3 linked regions of the Archangium violaceum genome follow. The protein of the gene in region 3 interacts with the protein of the main gene of each other region in a pairwise test. Links are inferred from orthologs where the notes say so. Each region holds a gene or a part of one and is shown on either strand. Other genes may lie near its edges. The genes, in order: ung, JRI60_RS32850 and ndk.

Region 1 (3,067 bases), 5.4 Mb from region 3 along the record:
AATGGCCCGAGCCCAAGAGGAGGGCTCGGTTGCTTGTCAGGTGGGGCGGCGGACGGGGGGAAACGCGGGTGTTCCGCCTGTGTCACGGCCTCATGCGGCCGTAGAACTCACGCGCCCGGGGTGCCGCCTCGCCCCAGAGGCGATCGACGACCTGCTCCAGCCCCATCCGGGAGCGCACCTCGGGCTTGATCTCCCTCAGCAGGTGGATGGGAGAGACCCCGTACACCAGCACGTGCAGCGGCTCCTCCAGCCCCCGGGTCCAGTCGATGGCACGGGCCTCCTCCTCACTGGCCGGCAGGGGCGTGAGCGAGGTGCGCCCCTCATGCCCCTGGTTGCCGATGAGGCTCTCGTCCGGGATGGCATGCTCCACGAGGCCCCTGGCGTGCCAGATCTTCCGCTCGTGCGCCATGGCCCACACGTTGAGCCGCCCGTCGTCCGAGAGCCCCGGAGGGGGGCGCTCCACCAGCGAGGCGTGCTCCCACTCCAGGAAGTCGCGCGCCAGCTCCACCGGAAGAGCGCACGTCACACCCACCAGCCCATCGTCCGAGGTCCACCACGCATCTCCCTGCTCGTACGCGAGCCGCGCCGTCTCATGGTTCGCGTAGAAGCAGACGGGGTGCCGAGGCCTCACGGCCAGCGCCGCGCGGACCGCCTCCACGAAGCCGGCGCAGGGCACGGCGTCGTCATTGAGCAGCACCACGTGGGTGATGCCGTGCTCGGCCTGGGCGATGCCCCACCGCCAGCACGCGCTGGCCACGTTCCACACGCCACGGCGCACGGTGTCCCGCTCCACGTGGAGCACGTCCCTCGTGCCCAGCGACTGGCGCAACCGCTCCTCCAACCTCCGCGCCAGCTCCACCCGTGTGGGATCGAAGGCGGCGTGCATCACCGTGAACGCGAGTCTCGGCGCTCCCATGTGTAGACCTCCTCCCGCCCCGGTCCACCCGGGGCGCATCCTCGACTCCTCAATACGCGAGGTATGGCCCGGCCTGGAATGCTCGACCCACCGTGAATCGGACCGACGTGAAAAAGACACCCACGCCACATGACCGCTGAAGTAGGGTGGACGGGTGCTCCGTAGGTGATGAGCCCTGACTCGGAGGCGCGATGGGTGCGATGAAGGACCGGCTGCCGGCGGACTGGAAGAAGGTGCTGAAGGACGTGCTGGCGAGCCCTGGGTTCGCGGAGCTGGAGGCGTTCGTCACGCGGGAGCGGCGCGAGCACACGGTGTACCCGTCCGAGGAGGACCTGTTCTCGGCCTTCCGGCTGACGCCGTACGACGAGGTGAAGGTGCTGTTGCTCGGGCAGGACCCGTACCACGGGCCGGGACAGGCGCACGGGCTGGCGTTCTCGGTGCAGCCGGGGGTGAAGCCACCGCCCTCGCTGGTGAACATCTTCAAGGAGCTCCAGAGCGACCTGGGCGTGCCGAAGCCGAAGGACGGCTCGCTGGTGCCGTGGGCGAAGCAGGGGGTGCTGCTGCTCAACGCGGTGCTGACGGTGCGCGAGGGGCAGGCCAACGCCCACGAGGGGCACGGCTGGGAGGCCTTCACCGACGCGGTCATCCAGAAGGTGAGCGACGAGCCGGAGCCGGTGGTGTTCCTGCTGTGGGGCAGCTACGCGCAGAAGAAGGAGGCGCTCATCGACACCTCGCGGCACATCGTCCTGAAGGCACCGCATCCCTCGCCGCTGTCGGCGAAGAAGGGCTTCTTCGGGAGCAAGCCCTTCAGCCTCACCAACGAGGCGCTGAAGAAGGCGGGGCGCGAGCCCATCGACTGGCGCCTGCCGGCGTGAGGGGGGGATGCCTCAGGTGCCGAGTCCCCAGACGGAGCGAGCGCGGGTGTACCTGGCTTCCACCACCCGCACCTCATCGGGGCCCGGCTCCCCATCGAACATCTCCGCGACGAGCGCGTTGGGGCCCTCCATGCGAATCACCACGCGCTCGCTCCCGCCGGTCGCGTTCCGGAAGGTGATGACCCTGCCGCTCGCATCGAGCGTGCCCTCGCGCAGGGTGAGGCCCGTGCCCATGCTGCCGTACGTCATCATCACGAACACGTCCTGGGCGTTGTCGTAGCCGTAGACGGTGCGTCCCTCGAAGGAATGGCCCAGGACGGTGCTGGTATAGGTCTCCTCGAGGTAGCGCCCGCCGAGCGTCATCCGCATCTTCACCGTGCCCGTCGACTCCACCCACGAGCCCATCCAGTTCCTCGTCCGCACCTTCCAGGTACCGGCCCACGAGGCCAGGAGCGCGTGAGCGGAACAGGGTTGGGCGTGGTGGACCGTCTCTTCCATGAAGCGTTCGGCCTGGGGGTCGATCCGCGAGTCGGTTGCCAACGCCGTCTTCCTGCTCGTGTCCATGACTTCTTCTCTCTCCTCGATATCCGGATTCAGACGCAAAGCGCATGCCATGCAAAGCACGCGTGTCTGACGGGCCAGACGCCGGACGCCGCCCTTCAGACTGCTCATTGACGCGGCGTTGACGTGTCGGATCGACATGTCGGTGCGCCTCGACGAGCAAGCCGGCCCGCGACTGGTTAGAGTCGCGTCCATGGCGAAGACCGCACCCCGCAAGGCCTCGGCGAGCCAGAAGAAGGCCGTCCGAGCGGCTCCGAAGAAGAAGAGCGCCGCCCCCGCGAAGAAGCGCCCCGCGTCCGTGAAGAAGCGTGTGGCTCCGGCGAAGAAACCCGCCGCCGCGAAGAAGCGCGCCGCCCCGGTGGCGCCCCCCGCGCCCGAGCAGACCGCTCCGAGCGAGGCGCTCGAGACGCCCGAGACGCCCGAGATGAAGGCCCTGCCGGCCGGGGAGCCCGTGGAGGGCGGTCGCGCGCTGCCCTTCGAGATCGACCCCAAGCGGGTGGAGGAGAGCCTGCGCAAGATGCGCGAGGAGCTCGTCCACTGGGCCAACAAGGGCCGCTACACCAAGGTGCGCTTCAAGTTCCGGGGCAAGCAGCTGCTGCCGGATCTGCCCATCGCCGCCGTGGTGGCCGCCGAGGGCCTCACCTTCTACTGGGGTGGCATCCTCCGCGCGCTCATCGTCACCGTGGCCGGCGGCAGCCTGCTGCAGGTGGAGTTC
Region 2 (3,034 bases), 2.2 Mb from region 3 along the record:
CTTGTCCAACCACTCGGAGTTGAAGCGCACCTGCGTCTTCGCCGCGTCCAGCACCTTGAAGACCTGGTCCTGGTACGTCTTCGCGTTGACCTTCACCTCGTCGCGGGTGAGGGCGGGGCGCGTGGTGTTCTTCCCCGAGGGGTCGCCGATCAGCGCGGTGAAGTCACCGATGAGGAACACCACCTGGTGCCCGAAGTCCTGGAAGCGCCGCATGCGCGTGAGCAGCAGCGAGTGGCCCAGGTGCAGGTCCGGGCGGCTCGGATCGAAACCGGCCTTGATGACGAGCGGCTTGCCCGTCTCATACGAGCGCTCGAGCTTCTTCTTCAGATCCTCGGGCACCTGGAGGTCCACGGTGCCGCGGGTCACTTCCTCGAACTGCTCCTGGGGGGTCGCCTTGCGCAAAGCGTTTTCGGACATGGCGCAGCGCACCCTATCCGAAAACGTTGCCAGAGAGGCCCGGAAACGCGGCTTTACGTGCCCGGCAGGTGCTCGCGGACGCGCTCGATGCTCCGCGCCTTGCCCGTCTTGTCATCCAGGTCGATGACCACGCCCTGCAGGTACACCAGGTTCTTGGCCACCTCGTAGGGGGTGTGGCGCAGGGTGATGAAGCGCTCGATGGAGAGCTCCTTCTTCACGCCGATGACGGAGTCCAGCGGGCCACACATGCCCACGTCGGTGATGAAGGCCGTGCCACCCGGGAGGATGCGCTCGTCGGCCGTCTGCACGTGCGTGTGGGTGCCCACCACGGCGGACACCTTGCCGTCCAGGTGCGCGCCCATGGCGTTCTTCTCGCTGGTGGCCTCGCAGTGCATGTCCACCAGGATGCAGGGCGTCTGCTTGCGCAGCTCGGCCACCAGCTCCAGCGCCACCGTGAACGGGTTGTCCAGCGGCTTCATGAAGACGCGGCCCTCGAGGTTGAGCACCCCGAGCTTGCGCCCGTCCGGCGTCTGGATGACGGTGTGCCCCTTGCCCGGCGCGCCCTTGGGATAGTTGGCCGGGCGCAACAGCAGGTTGGGGTTGTCCTCCACCCAGGGGAGGATCTGCTTCTTGGTCCAGAAATGGTTGCCGCTCGTCAGGAGGTTGACCTCACTGCCGAGCAGCGCCTCGGCCGACTCGGGGGAGATGCCGGCGCCGCCTTCGCTGTTCTCCGCGTTGGCGACGACCAGATCCACCGAGTGGCGCGCGATGAGCTTGGGCAGAAGGGTACGCACGGCCAGGAGCCCTGGCCGGCCCACCACATCACCCATGAAGAGTACTTTCACGTGTCGACGAAGTCCCAGTCGCGGTACAGCCCGCGCAGTGTCTCCGACTCGGTGACGACGAGGTCCATGTCCACGTCCTCACTGGTTGTCGGCATGGTGTCGACGACCTGATCTCCGAAGGCCAGTCCCACCCGGCGGCTGCGCGCCGAGGCCGCCCGGAGCGTGGCGTCGTAATACCCGCCGCCACGTCCCAGCCGCTTGCCATCTCGTGTGAAGCCCAGTCCGGGCACCACGAACAGATCGATCTGGTCCACCGGGATGAGCTCGGCGGAGTTGGTGGGCTCGCGTACTCCGAGCCTGCCAGGCTCCAGCTCCGCTTCGGACTTGATGGCCCGGAAGGACAGGATGCGTCCATGGACGTGGGACAGCGGGTAGCAGACGATCTTCTCGTCCTGCAGCGCCGCGATCAGGATGTCCCGCGTGGGCACCTCACCCCGAATGGGGGCGTAGAGGGCCACCGTCCTCGCCTTTTGGTAATAGGGCGTTGCCAGGAATCGGGCCTGAACCTTCAACCCGCGCTCGTCGATGATGTCCGGCGTCATCGCCTTGCGCCGCGCCGTCAACTCCTCGCGCAGCGACACCTTCCGAGCAGCCCCCTCTTGCGCCACCGTCTCGCTCGCCACCTGCCCCGCTCCCCGCCAAGAGTAAGAAAAAAGTCCCCCGCCGTATGGCCGTGTGCCTAGCGTCCATTGAACCCTAAAAAGCCAGGTGGGGTTCGAAGTCGTGGACCCGTAGGCTTCCCTCATCCCGCGAGGGGAGGGCTTGCACATGGGACTCGAAACGGACCCCGTGATGGACGTATCGGTTCGAATTTCTGCTGGGCATCACGCGCCCCGCAGGGGACAGCCCTTCAACAAACCTTTCGTTACGGCAAATCCTTGAAACTCCTGGGGAAACCCCAGGAGTTGCTGAGGGAATGATAAGAACGTGGGGCGGATGGGTCAAGCCATCGGTGTGCGTTTACAACTCAGCCGGGCGACTCCTATGATGGAGGCGCTCCCACCCATGGCGTCCGTGTTCAGAACAATCGGCCTCGCGGTCCTCGTCGCCGTGGCCCCTGGTGCCGCGTGGGCGGAGGGCCGCCCCTCGGGCAGCTACCAGGCGGACCTCTGGGGCCGGGTGGAGCTGAGCCTGGTGCGCGAGCGGTTGGTCGCCTACACGGCCGGGGAGGGTGGGGCCTGTGGCTTCGAGCCCCGGCGGCCGGTGTTGGAGGGCGAGTTCCAGGGCAACGTGCTGGTGGGAGAGCTCACCCTGTGCCTGACGGGGAACGCGTGCCCCGCGGTGGACCGGTTGCCCGTGCTCGCCTTCTACGCCCCGTCGGATGGGACGCTGACGGCCTACGTGCGGCCGCGCCAGGGGTGTCAGGCGCCGGAGCTGGGTCCGGGGGGCCTGTTGGTGTTGCAGCCGGCCCTGGCGGAGGAGGCGGAGGCGCCCGCCGTGGGCGTGGTGCGCGAGGGGGGCTCGTCCCTGGCGCGCCTGCGCACGGAGAAGCGCGACCCCGTGGCCGCCAAGGAGTCGCTGGAGAAGGGCACCCGGCTGCTGGGGGCCAAGGACTGGAGCGGCTCGGCGACCGAGTTCGAGCGAAGCATCACCCAGGACGACCGCAACTGGGTGGCCTTCTTCGGGCTGGGCACCGCCCAACTGATGCGCGGTCAGGCGCGTGATGCCGTGGAGGCCCTGGACAGGGCCCGCGTCCTCAACACGCGCGAGCCGAGCATCCACTACCACCTGGCCTGCGCCCACAGCCGGCTCGGTGACAAGCGGAAGGCCAT
Region 3 (3,107 bases):
AGCCACAGCTCCTTGCTCTTGCCAGTGGGCTCCTGCTCCAGGAAGGAGTCGACCGTGACGTTGGGCACCACGTGAGAAGCATCCCCGGTCTCGGTCCTGGGCTGCTTCTTCACCCGGTTCTGATTGATCCGGGGAGGCCTCTGCCCCGAGAAGACATTGGGGTTGATCTTGGTCATGCCAGGAATTTAACCAGCAAAACCATACATCGCCAACATCCCCTTGAGTTCTCCATTGCCAGGAAATTCTCATCTCCTGGAGTCTCTCCCCTGCTCCGGGGCTAGCGCGTCAGCTCGTAGAAGAAGTCGTTGATCTCCACGGTCTTCCCGGCGGCCTTCGCCTGCTCGAACACCCACGAGCCCACCGCCAGGTCCAACACCCCCAGCCCGAAGGGCGAGAAGAGGATGGTGCGCGAGCGGTCCACCTTGCACTCCCCCTGGATGAGCTGGGCCAGTGTGCCGGTGACGAAGCCGCGTCCCCCGCTGAGCTTCTCCGCCAGGTGAGGCGAGGTGTTGGCCTTCATCACGTGCTCCACGTCATCCACGATGTTGTGGCTCGCGAGGACGATCTCCGGCGACACGTCGCGCAGTGAAATGTTGAGCACGATGGGATGGTGGGACAGCAGGCTCGCGTCGGTGATGTAGGGCGTGGGCACCGTGGTGGCCAGCAGCACCATGTCACTGGAGCGCAGCGTGGTGGCCAGATCCGGCGCCACGTGCACACGGCGGTGCCGCGCCTTGTCGCACACCTTGTCCGCGAAGCGCTCGGCCTCGCCGGGCGTGGTGTCGTACAGCCAGACCTCATCCACCTCCCAGTTCATCTTCAGGAAGAAGTCGTAGATGTAGCGGGCGATGAGGCCATTGCCGACGATGCCCAGCGAGCGCGTGCGCCGCTGCCCTCCATTCAGCCACTGCGCCGCCAGCACCGCAGAGCCCGCCGTGCGCGCCGCCGAGATGATGGAGCTCTCCAGACAGGCAAAGGGGTAGCCCGTCTCGTAGTCATTGAGCAGCAGCGCGGCGGAGGCCCGGGGGAAGCCCTTCTTCACGTTGGACGGGAAGCTGGAGATCCACTTCAGTCCCGCGACGTCGTAGTCCCCGCCCAGGTAGGCCGGAAGGGCGATGATGCGGGCGTCCGGCTTGTCGGGGAAGCGCAGGAAGTAGCTGTCCGGGTTGACGCTCTTGCGCTCGCCATGGAGCAGATAGGCTCGCTCCACCTGCTGGACGCAGCCGGCGATGTCGCCATGGATGATCTCGTGGATGACCTTGCCGGGGACGATGGAGAATTCGAAGGACATGGAGTGGCTCCTGGGAGGAGCGCCATCTTATTCCCGTCTTCACTCCAAGTACGGTGTCTTTCGAAAAAGACAACGGCCCGGTTCCCGCGAGGAAACGCGGGAGCCGGGCCGTGTCGTGGGCGTGTTGCCCTGGCGGCTACTTCTTGCCGGAGTACTCGTAGCCGTGGATCTCGGTCTCGCGGAAGAAGTACGCGATCTCGATCTTGGCGTTCTCGAGGCTGTCCGAGCCGTGCACCGTGTTCTGGTCGATGCTGGTGGCGAAGTCGCGGCGGATGGTGCCAGGGGCGGCGTTGGCCGGGTTGGTGGCGCCCATGATGTCGCGGTTGGCCAGGACGGCGTTCTCACCCTCCAGCACCATGAGCACCACGGGGCCGGAGATCATGAAGTTGACCAGGTCCTTGAAGAAGGGACGCGCCTTGTGGACGGCGTAGAACCCCTCGGCCTGGGCCTGGGAGAGCTGCTGCAGGCGGATGGCGACCGGCTTGAGACCCTTCTCCTCGAAGCGGGAGATGATCTTGCCGATGACGCCCTTCTGCAGCCCGTCGGGCTTGATGATGGACAGCGTACGCTCGATGGCCATTGTCGTGGTCCTCGGTGTGTCGTGTGAAAGGTGGGACTAGCGGTTCTTCTTGGGGACGCCGCGCTTGACGGCCTCCTGCAGCGTGGTGCCGAGCTCGGCGGGGCTGGCGGCCATGACGATGCCAGCGGCCTCCATCGCCTTGATCTTCTCGGAGGCCGTGCCCTTGCCACCGGAGATGATGGCACCGGCGTGGCCCATGCGCTTGCCCGGGGGAGCGGACTGGCCGGCGATGAAGCCGGCGATGGGCTTGGTGAACTCGCGCGCCACGTACTCGGCGCCGCGCTCCTCGGCGTCGCCACCAATCTCGCCGATCATGATGACGGCGTCCGTCTCGGGGTCGGCGTTGAAGAGCTTCAGCACGTCCACGAAGTCCGTGCCGTTGACCGGGTCACCGCCGATGCCCACCGCGGTGGACTGGCCCAGGCCCAGCTGGGTGAGCTGGAACACGGCCTCGTAGGTGAGCGTACCGGAGCGCGACACCACGCCGATGCGGCCCGGCTTGTGGATGTGGCCCGGCATGATGCCGATCTTGCACTTCGCGCCCGGGGTGATGACACCGGGGCAGTTGGGGCCGATCAGGCGCACGCCCGGCTTACCCTGCAGGTAGCGCTTGGCGCGGACCATGTCGTTGACGGGGATGCCCTCGGTGATGGTGATGATGAGGGAGATGCCCGCGTCGGCGGCCTCCATGATGGAGTCGGCGGCGAAGGGGGGCGGAACGAAGACGACCGAGGTGTTGGCGCCGGTCTGCTTCACCGCGTCGGCCACCGAGTTGAAGACAGGGACCTTGCCCTCGAAGTCGGTGCCACCCTTGCCCGGCGTGACGCCCGCGACCAGCTTCGTGCCGTACTCCAGCATCTGCTTGGAGTGGAACGAGCCCGCCGAGCCGGTGATGCCCTGGCAGAGGACCTTCGTGTTCTCGTTGACGAGGATGCTCATGGCTTGAACCTTTCTCTGCCTGGACTACTTCAACGCCGCGACGGCCTTCTCAGCGGCCTGGCGGAGGTTGTCGGCGGGGGTGATGGCGAGGCCGGAGTTGCGCAGCAGCTCCTTGCCCTTCTCCACGTTGGTGCCCTCGAGCCGCACCACGAGCGGAACCTTGAGCTGCACTTCCTTCGCCGCGGCGATGATGCCCTCGGCGATGACGTCGCACTTCATGATGCCGCCGAAGATGTTGACGAGCACCGCCTTCACGGCCGGGTCGGCGAGGATGAGCTTGAAGGCCGCCGTCACCTT

What was found.
Region 1: the proteins of ndk (region 3) and ung interact in binary tests that used the Escherichia coli proteins (3 or more experiments, as listed by UniProt). The link is inferred for Archangium violaceum from one-to-one orthologs.
Region 2: the proteins of ndk (region 3) and JRI60_RS32850 interact in binary tests that used the Escherichia coli proteins (3 or more experiments, as listed by UniProt). The link is inferred for Archangium violaceum from one-to-one orthologs.

Annotation. Positions count from the first base shown.
Region 1 is NZ_CP069396.1:11,454,002-11,457,068, reverse strand. What follows is about bases 38-2,953. They hold ung (uracil-DNA glycosylase), read left to right. Parts: upstream 38-1,116; coding sequence 1,117-1,791; downstream 1,792-2,953. Other genes in these bases: JRI60_RS45630 (tetratricopeptide repeat protein), read left to right, coding at 2,546-2,953; JRI60_RS45635 (DUF1579 family protein), read right to left, coding at 1,804-2,355; JRI60_RS45645 (hypothetical protein), read right to left, coding at 83-916. In the rest of the region: more of JRI60_RS45630, read left to right, coding at 2,954-3,067. UniProt on the Escherichia coli protein: Excises uracil residues from the DNA which can arise as a result of misincorporation of dUMP residues by DNA polymerase or due to deamination of cytosine.
Region 2 is NZ_CP069396.1:8,255,496-8,258,529, reverse strand. The notes cover bases 73-2,955. They hold JRI60_RS32850 (5-formyltetrahydrofolate cyclo-ligase), read right to left. Parts: upstream 1,886-2,955; coding sequence 1,259-1,885; downstream 73-1,258. Other genes in these bases: JRI60_RS32840 (tetratricopeptide repeat protein), read left to right, coding at 2,268-2,955; JRI60_RS32855 (TIGR00282 family metallophosphoesterase), read right to left, coding at 471-1,262; tyrS (tyrosine--tRNA ligase), read right to left, coding at 73-417. In the rest of the region: more of tyrS, read right to left, coding at 1-72; more of JRI60_RS32840, read left to right, coding at 2,956-3,034. UniProt on the Escherichia coli protein: Involved in the removal of 5-formyltetrahydrofolate.
Region 3 is NZ_CP069396.1:6,036,937-6,040,043, reverse strand. The notes cover bases 150-3,105. They hold ndk (nucleoside-diphosphate kinase), read right to left. Parts: upstream 1,872-3,105; coding sequence 1,428-1,871; downstream 150-1,427. Other genes in these bases: sucC (ADP-forming succinate--CoA ligase subunit beta), read right to left, coding at 2,835-3,105; sucD (succinate--CoA ligase subunit alpha), read right to left, coding at 1,908-2,810; sbnB (2,3-diaminopropionate biosynthesis protein SbnB), read right to left, coding at 278-1,291; JRI60_RS24480 (hypothetical protein), read right to left, coding at 150-176. In the rest of the region: more of JRI60_RS24480, read right to left, coding at 1-149; more of sucC, read right to left, coding at 3,106-3,107. UniProt on the Escherichia coli protein: Major role in the synthesis of nucleoside triphosphates other than ATP. The ATP gamma phosphate is transferred to the NDP beta phosphate via a ping-pong mechanism, using a phosphorylated active-site intermediate.